2 regions of the Clostridium sp. CM041 genome follow, and region 2 is predicted to be linked to the other one. Evidence: a T-box and tRNA genes for the amino acid it is inferred to sense, from the RefSeq annotation. Region 2 holds a T-box; the other holds one or more tRNA genes.
The links. A T-box is a leader RNA that pairs with one kind of tRNA and senses whether it is charged. The one in region 2 lies ahead of thrS (threonine--tRNA ligase), so its partner is inferred to be a tRNA-Thr.
Positions count from the first base shown of each region.

Region 1: it has a tRNA-Thr gene. The T-box ahead of thrS (threonine--tRNA ligase) is inferred to sense a tRNA for this amino acid. The anticodon was not compared.

Region 1 is NZ_CM143648.1:2,420,554-2,430,031, forward strand. Features, by position in the region: gene ACWJJT_RS11305 (ParM/StbA family protein) at 1-683, shown strand, start outside; gene ACWJJT_RS11310 (hypothetical protein) at 686-1,063, shown strand; gene ACWJJT_RS11315 (TM2 domain-containing protein) at 1,208-1,534, shown strand; tRNA gene ACWJJT_RS11320 (tRNA-Thr) at 1,554-1,629, shown strand; gene ACWJJT_RS11325 (C40 family peptidase) at 2,657-3,847, shown strand; gene ACWJJT_RS11330 (3'-5' exoribonuclease YhaM family protein) at 4,130-5,092, shown strand; gene ACWJJT_RS11335 (NAD(P)/FAD-dependent oxidoreductase) at 5,312-6,724, shown strand; gene ACWJJT_RS11340 (adenylosuccinate synthase) at 6,864-8,150, shown strand; gene ACWJJT_RS11345 (DUF1858 domain-containing protein) at 8,352-8,537, shown strand; gene ACWJJT_RS11350 (ECF transporter S component) at 8,578-9,171, opposite strand; gene ACWJJT_RS11355 (acyl-[acyl-carrier-protein] thioesterase) at 9,454-9,478, shown strand, end outside.
Region 2 is NZ_CM143648.1:1,054,537-1,064,014, reverse strand. Features, by position in the region: gene ACWJJT_RS05075 (glycoside hydrolase family 65 protein) at 1-1,324, opposite strand, end outside; gene pgmB (beta-phosphoglucomutase) at 1,356-2,003, opposite strand; gene ACWJJT_RS05065 (DUF4380 domain-containing protein) at 2,071-2,958, opposite strand; gene ACWJJT_RS05060 (endonuclease/exonuclease/phosphatase family protein) at 2,977-3,786, opposite strand; gene ACWJJT_RS05055 (PTS transporter subunit IIBC) at 3,788-5,455, opposite strand; T-box leader at 5,817-6,043, shown strand; gene thrS (threonine--tRNA ligase) at 6,083-7,852, shown strand; gene ACWJJT_RS05045 (YidC/Oxa1 family membrane protein insertase) at 7,972-8,616, opposite strand; gene ACWJJT_RS05040 (hypothetical protein) at 8,643-8,888, opposite strand; gene ACWJJT_RS05035 (NAD(P)H-dependent oxidoreductase) at 8,987-9,478, opposite strand, start outside.

The DNA of each region.
Region 1 (9,478 bases), 1.4 Mb from region 2:
AAAATGAAATAAAGAAGATGGAAAAGCAATCTATAACAATAAATAATATAACATATGATATAGAAATATTAGATGTACAAGTATTTAAACAAGGAGGTACATTAAGCGCTGAAACAATGGAAACATTTACCTATCCTATGTTATTACTTGACTTTGGTGGTGGTACTTTAGATGTATCTCATTGGAAATATGAGAAAGATGAATTTGGTAACAAGGTGCTTGGAATGACTAAGGCTAGCAGTTTTGCACAACATGGGTTTGAGCCAACGATAGAAGCATTACTCACTAAGTTCAACTCTGCTGACGGATCTGATGGTAATTATGATATATCAGATGCTATCGAATATTTAGAAGATGACGAATTACCTTTTGGGGAAGCAAATGTATTAAAAGACATTAAAGATTTAGTGTTAAGACCATATGTGGAGAAAGCAATAAGTTCAATTAATAGCTCTTTTAAACCGAATACTTGTAAAGATATAAGAATAATAGGCGGACCTTCAAGGTTACTACTAGAATATTTACAAACAGAGTTCATAAAAACTGAGCCAAAGCTCATAGACAATAAAAACCCTCAATGTGCAAATTCTATACTGTTCGCTGAAAGATATAAAGAATTGCTAGTGCTTGAATACTTAGATGGAAATAAAGAAGTTGCTGCAACTACAGTAGCAGGTCAATAATTATGGGAGCACTCCGTAAAACTGTATCATCAAATCTAGGAGAGGAAACAGATAAAGACTTAATTAATTATGTGAGCAATATGGAGAAGAAAGGTATTAATAATTCTAAACTTATAAAGCAGGCCCTGAGATTTTACAGGGACTACGGCAATAAAGTTAAGAAGCTAGATACAGTAGATATTGCAAATATTTTAGATAACCCTGAAGTTAAAAATTATATAGGTAATATAGTTGGAGAGCTTTTTAAAGGTGCTATGCCAAATTCAATTCCACAAATTAACAATGACGTTTTTGTTAAAAAATCAAATGAGAGGGATATAGATTCTGTTGAAAGCGAGTATATGAAAAAACTTAATTGTGTGAAAGATATGTCGTTATAGCTTGGAGTGGCGTTTTCGTCACTCCTTTTTACTTTAAGAATCATAATTATTTTAAAAACACTTATCCTATACGTATAGTAAAATGATACCATATATGATAAAATGTAAGAAAGGCATTCAAAGTAAGCTAAAAAGGGTGATTTAATGTTCTGTCCTAGTTGTGGATCTCAAAATGAAGATAGCTCTAATTTTTGTAAAATATGTGGGATTAATTTATTAATTCAACCTAATACGACTGGTGAACAGATTATTAGTGAAAAAAACTGGTTAGTTGCTTTATTGATGTGTATTTTTCTTGGGGTATTTGGTATTCATAGATTTTATGTAGGTAAAATAGGTACGGGAATTTTAATGATTTTAACCTTTGGTGGTTTTGGAATATGGGTATTAGTTGATATTATTATGATTGCTACTAATTCATTTAAAGATATAAATGGGCTTCAACTAAATAAAAATATGTATAGGTATTAGTTTAAATTGTTTTGTGTATGCTGAAATAGCTCAGTTGGTAGAGTAACGCACTCGTAACGCGTAGGTCGAGGGTTCGATCCCCTTTTTCAGCTCCAAGTTTGTAATATGGAAACAAATATTTTTTAGCACTGGCATAACTGCTGGTGCTTTTTTGTGCGTTCAGCATAGTAAAGTAGACAGACAGTGATTTATAAAGTGGAATAGTAAATGAATGGAAATATAGTAAAACATAGCTTGAGGGTAGAGAAATTTATCTCCAGGCTTTTATATTTAATAGATTGATTAATATTACAAATATTGGGTAATAATACTGATAGACAGAACAAATAAGAGGAAACGATCATGTTTTATTAGCACTAGAAGTGTAATTATATATAAGGTGAGGTTGAATATAAATGAAAAAGATAAAAGTGAAAGTTGGAATAGATAAAAGTAAATTAATAAAAGGTAACAAACGAGTTGTTGCTTGTGGCAAGAACTTTTAACGACATTTCAGAAGGAAAGTCTCCCACTTCTATAAGTGGGAATTACATACCATAACAAAGAGAAAACTTCAAAGGGAGTATAAACGTCCTTCTGAAGTCGTTAATGCAGCTCCTTTGTAGCTGTTGCAGCACCACAGGTGATGATTTAACGACGTTTAAGCATCGAGGATTATAATTTAAAAGGATAGTAAAAAGTAGTTGAGAGTTATATCTTAACTACTTTTTTAGTGTATCATTTATTTCAGAATATTTTCAAGGAGGAGTCTTATTATTTGTATAATTATATCCTCGTTTTATTTGACCTAATAAGTAAGATACAGGTAAAAGTCATGATAATCAGTGGTTTTTTATAAATTATATTATATAAAAAATTATTATTTTCTGTTACAATGGTATTGTACAAAAAAAGGAAAAATTTGTGACATTAGTAATAGTCTTAAATTAAAGGGGAAGATTGATGTAAAAATATGAAAAGTACTAGTTATAATAAGTAGTAAGCTAAATTTCCAAAATATTTTCTAGAAAATATTGCAGAGAACAAAAATGCAAGTAAATCTCTAGGAGAAAAGAATTTACATTAGAAATAATTTATATATTTCTATAATTTTTATTCATTTAAAATATAGGAGGTAAGCATATGAAAAAAAGAGTAGCTTTTATAGCCATGTTATTAACTATGGCGGGTTCACATGTTGTATTCGCTGATAATGGAACAGTGACCGCAAGTTCATTACATGTCAGGCAAAAATCATCAATTTCATCATCAATTATAGCTTCTCTTGCAAGAGATACGAAGGTAGAGACACTTGGTAAAGAAGGGGAGTTCTATAAAATAAATTATAAAGGACAAACTGGATATGTACATAGCTCATATATAAAAATATCGGCAAATACGTCTGGTTCTACAAGTACAGCAAATGGAGCAGGGACGACAGGAACAATAACAACAGATTATTTAAATGTAAGAACAGGATTCGGGATAAATTATTCTGTTGCTAATGTTATTACACGCGGAACTAAAGTGACAATGTATGAAAAATCAAACGGATTTTGTAAGATAAATTATGGTGGCAAAACAGGTTATGTAAGTGAGCAATATGTGAAGGCCGCAACAGCACAGGATACAAACACAAGCACAAATACAGATAGTACAAGCAGTGTGATTACTGGAAGTGGTAATATTACAGCATCAAGTTTAAATGTAAGAAAAACGTCGTCTATGGGTAATAATATCATGGGCACAATAAAAATAAATGCAAAAGTGGATTTGTATGGAACACAAAATGATTTTTATAAAATCAAGTATAATGGACAATGGGGATATATAGCTAAAACTTACGTAAGCCTAGGTAATGACACTCCAAGTAGAGGTGATGTCATAGAAAATGACTCAAATGGACAACAAGGTACTGCAACAAAAAATATAGAGAGTTTAATCTCACAATTAAACACGTTTTTAGGAATGCCATACTTATGGGGTGGTACAACACCAGCGAAGTTTAATTCTAATGGCAAATATGTAAGTGGTGGTTTTGATTGTTCAGGTCTTATACAATATGCTTATAAAAACATAGGTATAAATCTACCTAGAACGACTATGGACCAAATAAATGTAGGTACCTCAGTTAATATAAATAGTCTCAAAAAAGGTGATTTGGTATTCTTTAGGACAAATCCAGCATCGCCTTCCCAAGCATCTCACGCGGGAATATATATTGGTAATAATAAATTTATACAATCTCCCAAAACTGGTGATGTTGTAAAAATATCTGAATTAACTGGATATTATAAAAGTAATTTTATAATAGGAAAAAGAGTAGTAAAATAAGTATATTTAATATAAACCAGGAATAATTAATATTATAGATGAATGTATGATTTTTATTAAATCATACATTCATTTTTTATATCCAATTTATCATAATTAAAAAAGTGAATTTAAAAATATTTCTTAACTTAAAGATTTCTAAAATTTATAAACAATATTGATGTATAATTAAAATATATATTAAAGTTATGTAATTTAATTGATTGACATATAGATATTAAGCACTTGTATCGGCATAATGTATTAGATATAATAAGTTTATTACAATATAAGGAGATAAATATGGAAATGAAGAAGATAAGTGGAATGAAGAAAGGTGATAGGATTGAAGGTTTTTATGTTATAAAATCTGTAGATAGCAAGGTTTCTAACAATAGTAACACAAATAAATATTTGGATTTTAATTTAGGAGATGCCACCGGCGATATAAATGCAAAACTTTGGGAATGGAATGAAAAATTAGAAGATACATTTAAACAAAGCATCTTAGTGAAAATTAAGGGCACAGTAAATGAGTGGAGAGGAAAGCTTCAATTAAAAGTTGAAGCAATAAGACTAACTGAGGAAAAAGATGAAGTAAACATTTGTGATTATGTTGCAGTGGCGCCGTATTCACCGGAAAAAATGTATGATAATATTTTAAATTATTTATCTAAAATCAAAAATATAGATATTCAAAATATAGTTACCAATATTTTAGGGCATAATGAGAAAAAGCTAATGCATTATCCAGCTGCGAAGTCTAACCATCACTCAATAAGATCGGGTCTGTTATATCACACAATCACCATGCTTAAGGCAGGAGAAAAATTAAGCGAAATTTACACCTTTCTAAATACAGATTTGCTATATGCAGGTATAATACTTCATGATATTGGTAAAATATATGAAATGAATGCTAGTGAACTTGGAATTGTAAGCGAGTATTCAGTAGAGGGTCAACTTTTAGGTCATATAGTTCAAGGAATTAAAATGATAGAAACGGCGAGTCTTGAGGTTAAAGCAGATACTGAAGTATCTATGTTGTTACAGCATATGGTGCTAGCTCATCATTATGAAGCAGAATATGGAAGCCCTAAAAAACCTATGATACCAGAAGCGGAAATGCTACATCATTTAGATATAATGGATGCAAGAATGTATGATATGAATAAAGCTTTAGGAGATACAAAGGAAGGCAAATTTTCAGAAAGAATAAGGTCTCTAGATAATATAAATGTTTATAAGAGTTTTGTTAATAAATAGTCTTAAGGAAGATTAGGTAACAGAAAAATACAGTTATTCAATATGGGTAAGTGTATTTTTTATTTAGATAAATAATGTATATACGAACTATTAATTGAAATAATTTATTAATATTCGCATTTTATATTGACTGGGTTATACTGCTCTGATATCATTAAGTAGCATGGCAACAATTGATAGTTTTTATTTCCTATAGAGTAATACAAGGAGGAATATGAAATGAAAAATTTTTATGATGTAGTTATTGTAGGAGCTGGCCCAGCAGGCATATTTACGGCACTAGAAATTTCTAATAAAAAACCTGAACTTAGTGTACTTATAGTTGATAAGGGAAGAAATATAGAAAAAAGAAAATGTCCAGCTAGAGACACAGGAAAGTGTGTTAAATGTAATCCTTGTGGGATAACGTTTGGTTGGTCAGGTGCTGGAGCTTTTTCAGATGGTAAGCTTTCTCTAAGCCCAGAGGTGGGGGGGAGACTTCTCGAATATTTTTCTGAAGACGAATCAAAAAAATTAATAAAGTATTGCGATGATATATATATAAAATTTGGAGCAAATGAGAAGGTATATGGGATTAATAGTGACAAGGTTGACGAAGTTAAATATGAAGCAAGTAAGCATAATATTCGTCTTGTTGAATGTCCAGTAAGGCATTTAGGAACAGAACTTGCCTATGAAGTTTTAAAATCTATGTACCATCATTTAGTGGATAATACAAATACAGAATTTATGGAACTTAGCGAAGTGGAAGAAATATTAATAGAAGATAATAAGGCTACTGGAGTATTATTAAAGAATAAAGATGGTGTGTTTAAGGTTAATGCAAAGTATATTGTAGCAGCACCGGGTAGAGGTGGGGCGGAATGGGCTTCAAATGAAGCTAAAAAACATAATATTGTGGTTACTAATAATGCAGTAGATATTGGAGTAAGAATTGAGGTGCCTAATTCTGTTATGGATCATCTGACAAAGGACTTATATGAAGCAAAATTAGTATATTATTCAGATACTTTTGATAACAAGGTTAGGACCTTTTGCATGAACCCGGGGGGAGTAGTGTCAGCAGAATATTATGATGATAACACGATTGCAGTTGTAAATGGTCATAGTTACTCCGACCAAAAGCTTAGAACAACTAATACAAATTTTGCGATGCTTGTATCTACTACTTTCACAGAGCCATTTAATCAACCTATAGGGTACGGAAAATATATAGCCCAGCTAGGTAATATGTTAACTGGCGGAGGGATAATGGTTCAAAGACTCGGGGATTTACTAAAAGGAAGAAGAACAGATTATGACAGATTAGGTAAATCAACTACGACGCCTACTTTAAAATCAGCAGTACCAGGTGATTTAAGCTTTGTATTACCACAAAGGCACTTAACGTCTATTGTGGAAGCATTAAAGGCTTTTGACAAGATAGCACCAGGTTTATATAGCAAAAACACATTGCTATATGGAGTTGAGGTGAAGTTTTATTCTAGTAAGATTAGTACAAATGATAAGTTTGAAACATCTGTTAGAAATTTATATACAATAGGGGATGGAGCAGGGATAACTAGAGGTCTAATGCAAGCATCTACAACAGGAATCGTAGTAGCAAGAGACATAGCTCAAAAAGAAGACTAAAAATTTAATCTAAATAATTGGTTATATGAATATTAAAAGTGTATAATTCAACATGAAGTAAACATAGAAGACAATAAAATTTCTTAATACTAGTAGTTAAGAAATTTTATTGTGAACTGAAAGAAAGCGAGGAATTTATATGTCAGCATTTATAGTTTTAGGAGCCCAGTGGGGAGATGAAGGTAAAGGTAAGATGACAGATTATCTTGCTGAGGGGGCAGACGTTGTAGTCAGGTTCCAAGGCGGAAATAATGCAGGTCATACCGTAGTTGTAGGAGAAAAGGAATATAAACTTCACTTAATACCATCAGGAATATTATATAAAGATAAATTGAATGTAATAGGTAATGGTGTGGTTGTAGACCCAGAGGCGTTATTTATAGAAATTGACTACTTAGAAGCGCTAGGCGAAAAAATAACTCCAGAAAGATTAATAATTAGTGATAGATCACAGCTTATAATGCCATACCATAAAGAGCTAGATAATTTATACGAAATAGCTAGAGGTAAAAATGATATTGGAACTACAAAAAAAGGGATAGGCCCTTGTTACACTGACAAGTTTGAAAGAAGTGGAATCAGAGTTTGTGACTTAATGAAAAAAGATGTTTTTAAAGAAAAGCTTAAAACTAGTCTAGCAATGAAGAATGATATAATAACAAAAGTTTTGGGTGGAAAAGCTTTAGATTTTGATAAAATATATACAGAATATTTAGAGTATGCAGAAAGAATGAGACCTTTTGTAAAAGATATATCAGTTAAAGTTTATGATTCAATAAAGTCTGGAAAAAATGTTTTATTTGAAGGAGCACAAGGAACGCTGCTTGATATAGATTACGGTTCATATCCTTTTGTAACCTCATCAAACACTATTGCAGGCGGAGTTTGTGTTGGAGCAGGAATAGGACCTACTATGATAACAAATGCTGTAGGAGTTGCGAAAGCTTATACTACAAGAGTAGGAAAAGGACCATTCCCAACAGAACTTAATGATGAAGTAGGAGAATGGATCCGCGAAAAAGGCTTTGAATTTGGCGTAACAACAGGTAGAGCAAGAAGATGTGGATGGCTTGACCTTGTTATATTAAAAACTGCGGCAAGAATTTCAGGACTTACTAGTTTTGCTGTAACTAAAATAGATACATTAGCGGGACTTGAAAAAATTAAAATCTGTGTAGGATATAAATTTGAAGGTAGCGTTATAGATTATTTCCCAGCGAGCCTCGAAGATTTAGCTAAATGCGAACCAGTATATGAAGAGTTTAATGGTTGGGATGAAAAGATAGCTGATGCAAGAAGCTATGAAGAACTTCCTGAAAATGCAAAAATATACTTAAAGAAAATTGAAGAATTTACAGGAGTTAAGGTTTCTATAGTTTCAGTAGGACCTAAAAGAGATCAAACAATGGTGTTAACTGAAATATAGCATATATACATGCATATTATACAAAAGATATTTTTTAATATGTATGTTTTTTATATTATAGGGAATTATAATTATTGTGGGAAATATATATTAGGTATACAAGTGCATACTATAGATTAAAAAAGTGCGTACTAGTAAAATTTAAGTATATAAAATATAATGAGAATTAGAGTTAAATTAACATAAAGTGAGGTAGATAATATGAAAATAACTAAAGATATGACAATAGGCGAAGTTGTAAGACAAAATCCAGAATCAGTTGAAGTATTAATGAGCTTTGGAATGGGTTGTGTAGGGTGTCCTTCAGCGCAAGCTGAAACATTAGAAGAAGCAGCAATGGTTCATGGTCTTAATTTAGAAGAATTAATGACTGCATTAAATGCATAAAAAAATTAAGACACTTAGCATTTGCTAAGTGTCTTGTTTTTTATCTTTTCTTTATTTTCTTAATGGCTAGGATAACAGGTATGGTAATTACAGTAGCTATGGTGGCCTCTGGAACACCATTTATTATACCTATACCATAAATAGTCTTTGCAGCGATAGATGGATTTATGCCCTTAGAAGTAGCAAATTTAGCCGCATAAAAAACATATATCATAGTAAGAACCCCAAAAGTGTTAGTTAGCGAACCAACAACGGTCGCGAGTCCAATCCTTAGGCTATCATTTTTAACGTGGATTAGTTTATAAACATAGTAAGAAGTAAGACCAATAAGAACCCTTGGTAATACAGATACTAAAGGATTTATAAAAGCAAAAGAGAGTAAATTGGGAGTTGTTATGTTTTGCATAATACTAAACATCCCAAATATTAAACCAATAGTCATTCCTACCATAGGGCCACCTATTATTGATCCTATAATAACGGGAATGTGCATGATAGTAGCTTTGGCACCAGGAAGTGGAATAAAGCCATATCCAGTTAAACCAAGTACGATGCAAATAGCTGATAGCATACCAATAGTTGTAAGTTCACTTGTTTTTATTCTTCTAAGTTTAATAGAATTATTATTAATCATGTGTTCCCCCCGCTCTTATTCCATAAGGATATAAGTCGTCCTATTCATAATCCTTATTTATAGTTCAGTTTCATAATGAATACTGACAACAATATTTTAACACTATTTTGATAATAATTACATAGATAAATAAAAATTTAACAAACTTTATGTTAATACTATACAGTTAATGTTTACTGTGTTGGTTTAGTTTGGTATTATTTTAAGTATGAAGAAAACTAAGAAGCGTAGAAATTAATAGTTATTATATTATGTACTCATGAGAAATATAGGAGGGGTATTATGGGCAAAATGCCAGAGGTTACAG
Region 2 (9,478 bases):
AATTAACATAATTATATATACCATATGCTATAGCACCATTTCTATGAATTTCTTCAAAAGTTATTTCCCATTCATTGTGACACTCTTCTCCATTCATAGTAACCATTGGGTATAGAGCACCTTTTGTAAAACCTAACTTTCTTGCATTTTCTTTAGCTTTTTCCAATTGCTTATATCTATAAAGCAAAAGATTTCTAGATATGCTTGGATCAGCAGTACTTAAATAAAATGGTATGCAATATGCTTCTGTATCCCAATAAGTACTTCCACCATATTTTTCTCCTGTAAAACCCTTTGGGCCTATGTTTAATCTATCATCTTCTCCAGAATATGTCTGATTCAATTGAAAAATATTAAATCTAATAGCTTGCTGCGCCGAAACATCTCCTTCAATAACAATATCGCTTTGTTTCCATTTTTCACCCCAAGCTATTGCTTGATCTTTAAGTAATAATTCAAAACCGCTTCCATAAGCTTTATCTAAAATTTTTCTATTAACAGCCAATAATTCTTCTACAGCGTAATCTCTTGAAGTTACATTGCAAACATACTTATACACTACGATTTCTTCATTTTGTTTTACATTTAAATTAACTATATTACCTACAAATTTTTCTGATTCTATAAAGTCTACATTAAAATCTACCTTTTTATCTGCTCGAAAAATATCTAATTTCATTGAAGAACACACATAAAAATCAAGTTTTTTTGTTTTTACTATTAAAGATGATTGTTCTTTATTGCACTGCTTTGAGATTTCATCCCAAAATTTTTCATCATAATTAGAATCCGCATTTTTTATATCACCATCTAAGTAAGCGGATATACACAATGTACCTTCAAAATTAACTGGTGTAATTGAATATCTAATTGCTCCTATTTCTTTTGCAGCAATACTTACAAATCTCTTTGCATCTACATTTACTTCTTTTCCGCTAGTAAGCTTTGCGGTAAAGCATCTATGTAGATATCCTTCTTTCATATTTAAAATTCTCACAAAATTTTTCACTTCACATTTTGCAAGGTCTAGTGTTTCTCCATCAACACTAACATCTATTCCAATCCAATTGGTAGAATTTAATACCTTTGCAAAATATTCTGGGTATCCATTTTTCCACCAGCCAACTCTTGTTTTATCCGGATAGTAAACTCCTGCCATATAACTTCCCTGAAGAGACTTTCCGCTGTACGTTTCTTCGAAGTTAGCTCTTTGTCCCATATACCCATTTCCTATACTAAAAATTCCTTCAGATACTTCATGATTATCTTGGTTAAAACCTTCCTCTATAATATTCCATTCATCTAATTTTAAATATTGTTTCATATTGAGTCTCCTTTACAATAAATTTAATAGTTTAATAATTTAATTTTTCAAGTGTCATTTCTTTCAAAGAGGAAACAACGATATTTGCTTTATTTAAAACAAATGGATCGCCGATTCCAACACTATACATTCCAGCATTTATTGCGGATTCAATACCCGCCTTGGCATCTTCGAAAACTACACATTCAGAAGGGGATACACCAAGTTCCTTTGCACCCAATAAGAAAACTTCTGGATCGGGCTTTGCATTGCTTGTTTTAGTTCCATCGATTATTGCATCAAAGTGATTAACTAATTTTATATTATTTAATATGGTCATGGCATTTTTACTTGCAGAACCTAGTGCAATTTTAATCCCATTATTCTTTAATTCTTCTAAAAATTCCACTGTTCCAGGTAAAATTTCATCAGGGGTCATCTTTAAAATATACTCACGATACCAATTATTCTTTTTCTCTGCAAGAGTCATTTTTTCTGCTTCAGTTAAAGTTAAACCTCCTATATTTAAAAGTATTTTAAGAGATTCCATTCTACTTATACCTTTTAAGCTTTCATTTTGCTCCTTTGTAAAATCAAACCCTAATTCCTTAGCTAGTCTTCTCCATGCTAAATAATGATATTTAGCAGTATCTACAATCACCCCATCTAAATCAAACAAACAAGCCTTAATCTTTGTCATTGCTTTTTACCTCCAGTTTTTATTATTAATAAACTTTTAATACTTATATCTAAAAAAGCTATATTATTTATACTAATTCTAATTGCCAAACCATTTGGATACTTTTACTTTCACCGGGCATTATGCTGCTCATACCTCCAAGAATTTCAAGCTCAGTGTAGGCTATCTTATCATCCACATAAACTTCAACATTACTTCCATGTGGATATACAACTTGTCCTTCATACTGAAATTTTTGCGTAAGTAAGAGGGTTTTGTGTTTATATGCACTGCAATAATATCTTAGTATCGCATCATCTGTTACTACACCTACTTTAAACTTCTCTTCATTGTTACAATTCAATCTTAAAATTTTTCTATCTTCTTTTCTCAAAGAATAAGCATTGTTTGAAGGTATATCAAAATCTTGATAAAATGTTATTCCTCCTATAAATACGTCAGAGTTTAGTTTTATATCTATATATCCAGGAGATAATGCTTGGGTGTTACCCCAAACTGCCCATTGTACTGGTTCTTCATTTAAGTTAACTATGGTTTCATTTATAGTTATATGATTACATTTATCTTCAAATAATATTTCCCTTATAAATTTAAGACCAACAATGTTTGATATAGGACTACTTAATGTAACTACTAATGAATTTTCTAACTTAGCTATGTCGTATTCAAAAACATTTAAATCAATATCAAATATTGGAGGCCATGCCCATTTTGTTTGTGGAGCAGGCCAACCTTTATATCCTCCAAAATTAAGCCAGTTTTCTGGAATATATTCAGCTTTTATATCACCTTTAATTCCTATAAGATTCGCATTTCTATATAACACATTTAAATTTTCTGTTGAAAACTCTAAAATCCTGCCACCCTGCTCTGGGACTATAATTACTTTTATTATTCCGTTTTCAAGTATTATCTCTTGTGTGTTTTTACACTTTACTATTGAATAATTTAGCATACTCAAAACCCTTCCGTTTTAGGGGAATAACCCCAAACTTGTATCTATTTCTACTCCATAATGGTCTGACACCACGAAGCCGTTTTTGCCATTAAATATTACTTTAGAATATTTAACATCTACACAATTATTTGTTAAAATTAGATCCAGCCTTAAATCATTTTTATTTAAATCCCATCCATCTATTTTACCTTTTACAGTTATACCACAATCTTTTTCCTTAGAGAGGGTATAAGTATCCTTTATTCCTTTTTTCATTAAATAATCATAGCCTTCATTTGATGCAAAAGCGTTATTATTAAAATCTCCCATAAAGAATGTTAATCTGTCATTTTTCATATTATTAAGTAACTTATCTACTTGCTGACTGAACGGTTCTTCTTCATCTTGCCACCAGCCTAAATGACAAGAGTAGAAATCTATAATTTCGTTATTTATTCTAATTGAAGCTTTTACGACCTTTCTAGTTTTCCAAAAATCCAAGTCCTTGCTGTTGCTTATGAAAAATGAGTAAGAATCTTCTTCTATTATTTTATGTTTAGTTATAATACTTACCCCTTCTTCATATATTCCATAACCTATATGAGAAAAATCCCACAGCATTGAGTATTCTTTGCATCCTAAGTTCTCTAATTCTTTTAATAAAACTAAAGCAAAATTATCTTGTTTTATGTTATTAAAGGCTATATTTTCTTTTATAGATTGATTTACTTCTTGCAGGGCAATTACATCAAAATTTTTTTCTTTTATAGTATTTGCAATAATGCTCATCTTTTCTTTTTGGCTTTCTTCCATCCAAGAATGACAATTTAAAGTTAATAATTTCATTTTAGACTCCTAATATATCTATAATATCCGATTTTAAAACATCTGCCTTTGGTCCATATATAGCCTGTATCCCTTTACCTTTAATTATTAAGGCTAAAGCCTTATTTTTTTTCCATTCATTTTCTTCGGCAACTAATAAATTATCTTTTACTGTTACACGAAGACGGGTCATACATGCGTCCACATCTACAATATTTTCGTTTCCTCCAAGTAATTCAATAATGGTTGCAGCTTGACTTCCTTTTTTACTAGCCTCAACTTTTTGATTTACAGTAGAATCTGTTGGATTTTCCTCCATATCAATTTCATTTCCGTTACGGCCTGGAGTTGCTATATTAAATTTCTTGATCATAAATTTAGATACAACATAATTTATGCAGAAAAATACGACGGTCACCAGTACATATCTTATAAGATCACCTATAATCCCTGCTTTTACAATCATCGGTATACGTGCTACAAGCTCTATAACACCAAAACTGTGAACTCGCAGATTAAATATGTCCGCGCACATAAATGCAAAGCCTTGCATAACTGCATAAGTACCATATAATATTGGTGAAACAAACATAAACATGAATTCTAATGGTTCAGTAACACCTGTTAAGAAAACTGCAATGGCTGCTGAAAAAAATACTGATTTATATTTTGATCGTTTTTCATTTGGTACACTTTTATACATAGCAAGTGCAACACCCATTAAGGAGCCAGCTCCGCCAATCATTTGGCCAACTTTAAAACGTGCTGGATGAATTGTTGCAAGTAAGTTATTATATGCACTCATATCTCCAGCGGCTTTTAAGTTACCTAAGTCAGTAACCCATGCAAGCCAAAGCGGATCTTGTCCAAGTATAAGACTGCCTGCATTAGCTCCAGTTAATACTTTATATGCTCCACCAAGATCTGTATAATTTATTGGTATTGTAATCATATGATGAAGTCCAAAAGGTAGTAATAGACGCTCAAGCGTACCATATATAAAGGGTGAAATAAATGGTGCAGTATTTTGTGATGTTGCAATCCATTTTCCAAATCCATTTATAACTGATTGAGCAAATGGCCAAACTATTACAAATAAAAGTGCAACAACGCTGGAGCCTGCGATAACAACGAATGGTACAAATCGTTTACCATTAAAGAATGCAAGTGCATTTGGTAATTTATTATAGTTATAATACTTATTAAATAAAACTGCTCCAAGAAAACCTGATATAATACCAACAAATACTCCCATATTCAATGCTGGGGATCCAAGAACAGAAATAAAGTAATCTTTAACCAAAAGGTGCTGACCTGTTAAGGAAGTTACTGTTGCATGAGCATCCGTGAGCATCTCATTGGTAATATTAAATACATTACCAGTAATTTTATTTATTAAAATATATGCAATGAGTGCTGCAAATGCTCCACCAGCACGCTCTTTAGCCCAAGAACCACCGATAGCTACAGCAAATAGTAGCCCTAAATTAACGATTATTGCCCAACCTATGCCACCTACAACTTGAGATAACGTTTGCACAAATGAAGAATTAGGTGCTGCTATTCCTATAACTGAGCCTAATGAAATCATTAGTCCACCTGCTGGCATAACTGCGACCACCACTAATAATGCCTTACCAAATTTTTGCCAAAAATCAAATGAAATTATTTTTGATTTGTTCTTAACCATAGTCTAATTACCTCCAATATTGATTTAATGCATACGTATTTATAAAAATTTCAATACGCAATTGTATTTTTATAATAATGCTAATATGTGCAAACGTTTGCGTTATTTATTAAAGTATATTTCATAGTGAAAATATTGTCAATGAAATATTAAAATAATTTTCTAAATAAAATTGTACCCATGTTTGAACTGTATACTATGTTTCATCCAATAAATATTTTTCAAGCAAGTCATTTGCAAGAATGTTGTTGAAATTTTAGGATATAATATATAAATAATCACTTATATGTGGAATAGACATATTATAATAATTAGAACACATATTGACAATTGGAATAGGTTGGAATACAATAGTTTTAAATTAAAAACTGTGAAGAGGAAAAGTAAATAGTATACTGTTCAAAGAGAGAGAAACTCACCGGCTGAAAAGTTTCTTGAATAAGCAATATTGAAAACCACCTCTGAGTTGATTACTGAACTTAAGTAGGTAATTCCGCAAACCAGCGTTAGTGGTATTGAGTGACAGAGGTGAGTTTAAACTAAGCCTTCTGTAATTTGGGTGGAATCGCGATAAAACTCGTCCCTTATTTTGGGACGGGTTTATTATTTTTTGAAGGAGGAATATTTATGTTAAAGGTTGTAATAAAAGATGGAAGTGTAATAAATTCTAATGAAGAAGAAGGAAAAAGGGCGCTTAGACACACCACATCCCATATACTCGCTCAGGCAGTAAAGAGATTGTATCCAAATGCTAAATTGGCTATAGGTCCTGCAATAGATAATGGGTTTTATTATGACTTTGATGTGGAAGAACCCTTTACTATGGCTATACTTGAGAAAATTGAAGAAGAAATGAGAAAAATAGTTAAGGAAGATTTAAGACTCGAGAGATCAGTTATTTCCCTTCCAGAAGCTTTAAAACTTATGAAAGATAAGGATGAGATTTATAAAATAGAACTTATTAATGATTTGCCAGAGGATGAAGAACTAGTTTTCTTTAAGCAAGGAGATTTTATAGAACTCTGCGCAGGACCTCATGTACTATCAACTTCAAAGGTAAAAGCCTTTAAGCTATTATCAGTTGCAGGAGCTTACTGGAGAGGCAGCGAAAAAAATAAAATGCTTCAAAGAATATATGGAACGGCATTTGCAAGGAAAAGTGAACTTGATGAATATTTGAATATGCTTGAAGAAGCGAAGAAAAGGGATCATAGAAAACTTGGGAAAGAGCTAAAATTATTTGCTTTAATGGATGAGGGACCAGGATTTCCATTCTTTCTCCCTAATGGTGTAGTTTTAAAAAACAAATTAATTGAGTACTGGAGAGAAATTCATAAGAAGGCAGGTTATGTTGAGATAGAAACTCCTATGGTGTTAAACAAAGAACTTTGGGAAACATCTGGGCATTGGTCTCACTATAAAGAGAACATGTATACAGTCAATATAGATGAAGAAGAATTCGCTATAAAACCAATGAACTGCCCGGGAGGAATGCTTGTATATAAATCAGAAACTCACTCTTACAGGGATCTACCAATAAGAGCGGGAGAACTAGGTAAAGTGCACAGACATGAACTATCTGGAGCTTTGCACGGACTTATGAGAGTTAGAGCATTTACACAGGATGATGCTCACATATTCATGTTGCCAGAGCAGATAAAAGAAGAAATAAAGGGTGTAGTTAAACTTATAAATGAGGTTTATGGAAGGTTAGGGTTTAAATATAGAGTAGAACTTTCAACAAGACCTGAAAATTCTATGGGAAGTGATGAAGAGTGGCAATTAGCAGAAAGCTCACTTCAGGGCGCTCTCACGGAAATGAACATGGATTTTAAGATAAATGAAGGAGACGGGGCATTCTACGGACCTAAAATTGACTTTCACTTGCAAGATAGCATAGGACGGGAATGGCAATGTGGAACTATACAACTAGATTTACAGCTACCACAAAGATTTGACCTTCAATATATTGGCAGTGATGGAGAAAAGCACAGACCAATTGTTATACACAGAGTAATTTTTGGTAGTATAGAAAGATTTATTGGCATTTTGATAGAACATTTTGCAGGCAAGTTCCCAACATGGATATCACCTGTTCAAGTTAAAGTACTGCCTATATCGGAGCAGTATAATGATTATGCAAAAGATGTAGTAAATAAACTGGAAGAAAATAATATCAGAGTTAGTTTAGATGGTAGAGCAGAAAAAATAGGATATAAAATTAGAGATGCTCGAAACGAGAGGTTGCCATATATTATTGTTATTGGTGAAAAAGAAGAAAACTCAGCGAGTATATCCCTTAGAAGTAGAAAGAATGGTGATGAGGGCAATTGCTTACTTGAGGACTTTATTTCAAGAATCATACAGGAAATCGATAGTAAAAGGCTAGATGATTAATTGTAAAAAACATGAAATTTAATTGTGCCATTTCGCTTATGTTATGAATAAGTTATTCTACTGTAAATGTTAAAAATCCTGCTAATAAAATAAATTAGCAGGATTTTTTCTAACATTTATTAATTTTCAGTTTTTAAATTTCTCATATATATTCTAAAAACAAGCTCTTCTAAAAAGTTGAACACACTTGTGGTTATCAAGTATATCCCCACTGCAATTGGAGCTGCTTTAGCAACAAATAAACCAGCTACTGCCATTATTATGATATTACTCTTGCTCATTGTAGCCTGGCCTTTAATTTCTAAAAAAGTTACATATGAAAGCAGGCTTGGGGTTAAGGATACAAGCATATATATCAGTGGAACGATAAAATAACTGTCTGAGATTTTAATACTAGACACCCAAGGTATAAGATATGTACCTACGCTCACAGGGATTTTATTAAATACACTCCACATAGTCATTAATATAGGCAGTTGGAGTAGTGTTACTAAGCACCCCATCATACTTTTTGCACTTTGGACAGATTGTTTTTTAACTTCTGCTTCAAGTTTTTCTTTGTTATCTTTATATTTTTCCTTAAGTTCTTTCATTTTTATAGCAAACCTTTGCTGCTGTTGCATGGATTTTTTTTGTTTGAAAGACATTGGTGAAAGTACTAATCTTACACTTATCGTAAGTAAAACTATTGCTAGGCCCCAATCCCCAGTGAAATTAAAAATTGAATTTAATAAACTACTTAAAAAATTAAAAATGATGTTCATATTTATCCTCCTTCGAATAATTTTGGCTAAAACATCATTTCAATTTTAAAACGATCTGTATATATCCACATACCATATTTCTCATAAATAATATAATCTTCTGGAAGTATTTTCTTTATAAATCCGAGCCACTGAATTAAAATATTTCTTGCAACATTTTCTTCAGTTTTATACTTAAGATTTTTATAGGAGTATACAGTATAAGAGACTATGCTAGCAAAACATATAACTAAAAACATTAACTGAATTAAATTTATTAAGTCATAATTCAACTTACACACCTCCTCACTTGCTATTTTTAAACATTATAACATATATTATGGACAATATTACATTTGTAAAAAACAATAGGATCTTTTCATGAATATTTCTATTTCCTGTAAGTCAATTTTGTCTTTGCCCCCATCCTCTTCGCAAAGGAATATGTGATATTTCCAAAAAAACATTTATACAAAGGAAGGGGGATTTTTGTCGCATATGCAACATCAACTAGTCCAGTTTCTTTCCAATACTTATTGTCATAAAATTCACCCTCAGTTCCAGCATGGCTCATACCACGAAAAATATTATAAACCAATAAATTCACAAATGTTGGAGAATATAACTTCCCACTATCAACGTCCTTGTAGAATTTCTCAGCAACTCTTTCGCATCTTTTAGTCACTTTTTGCGGAGGTTCATACTCTCCGTAACTATTCGATATAACTGGAAGTTCATATCCACGATTAAATCCCCAACACATAAATGTTTCTCTTAAGTATTTGGTACAGCTTTTAGCGCCATTTCCACCTGCAGTGGATACCGCGAGCATCTTCTTTCTGAAAAAGCTTGGTCTATGAGTTTTAAAAGCCAAATGATCTAT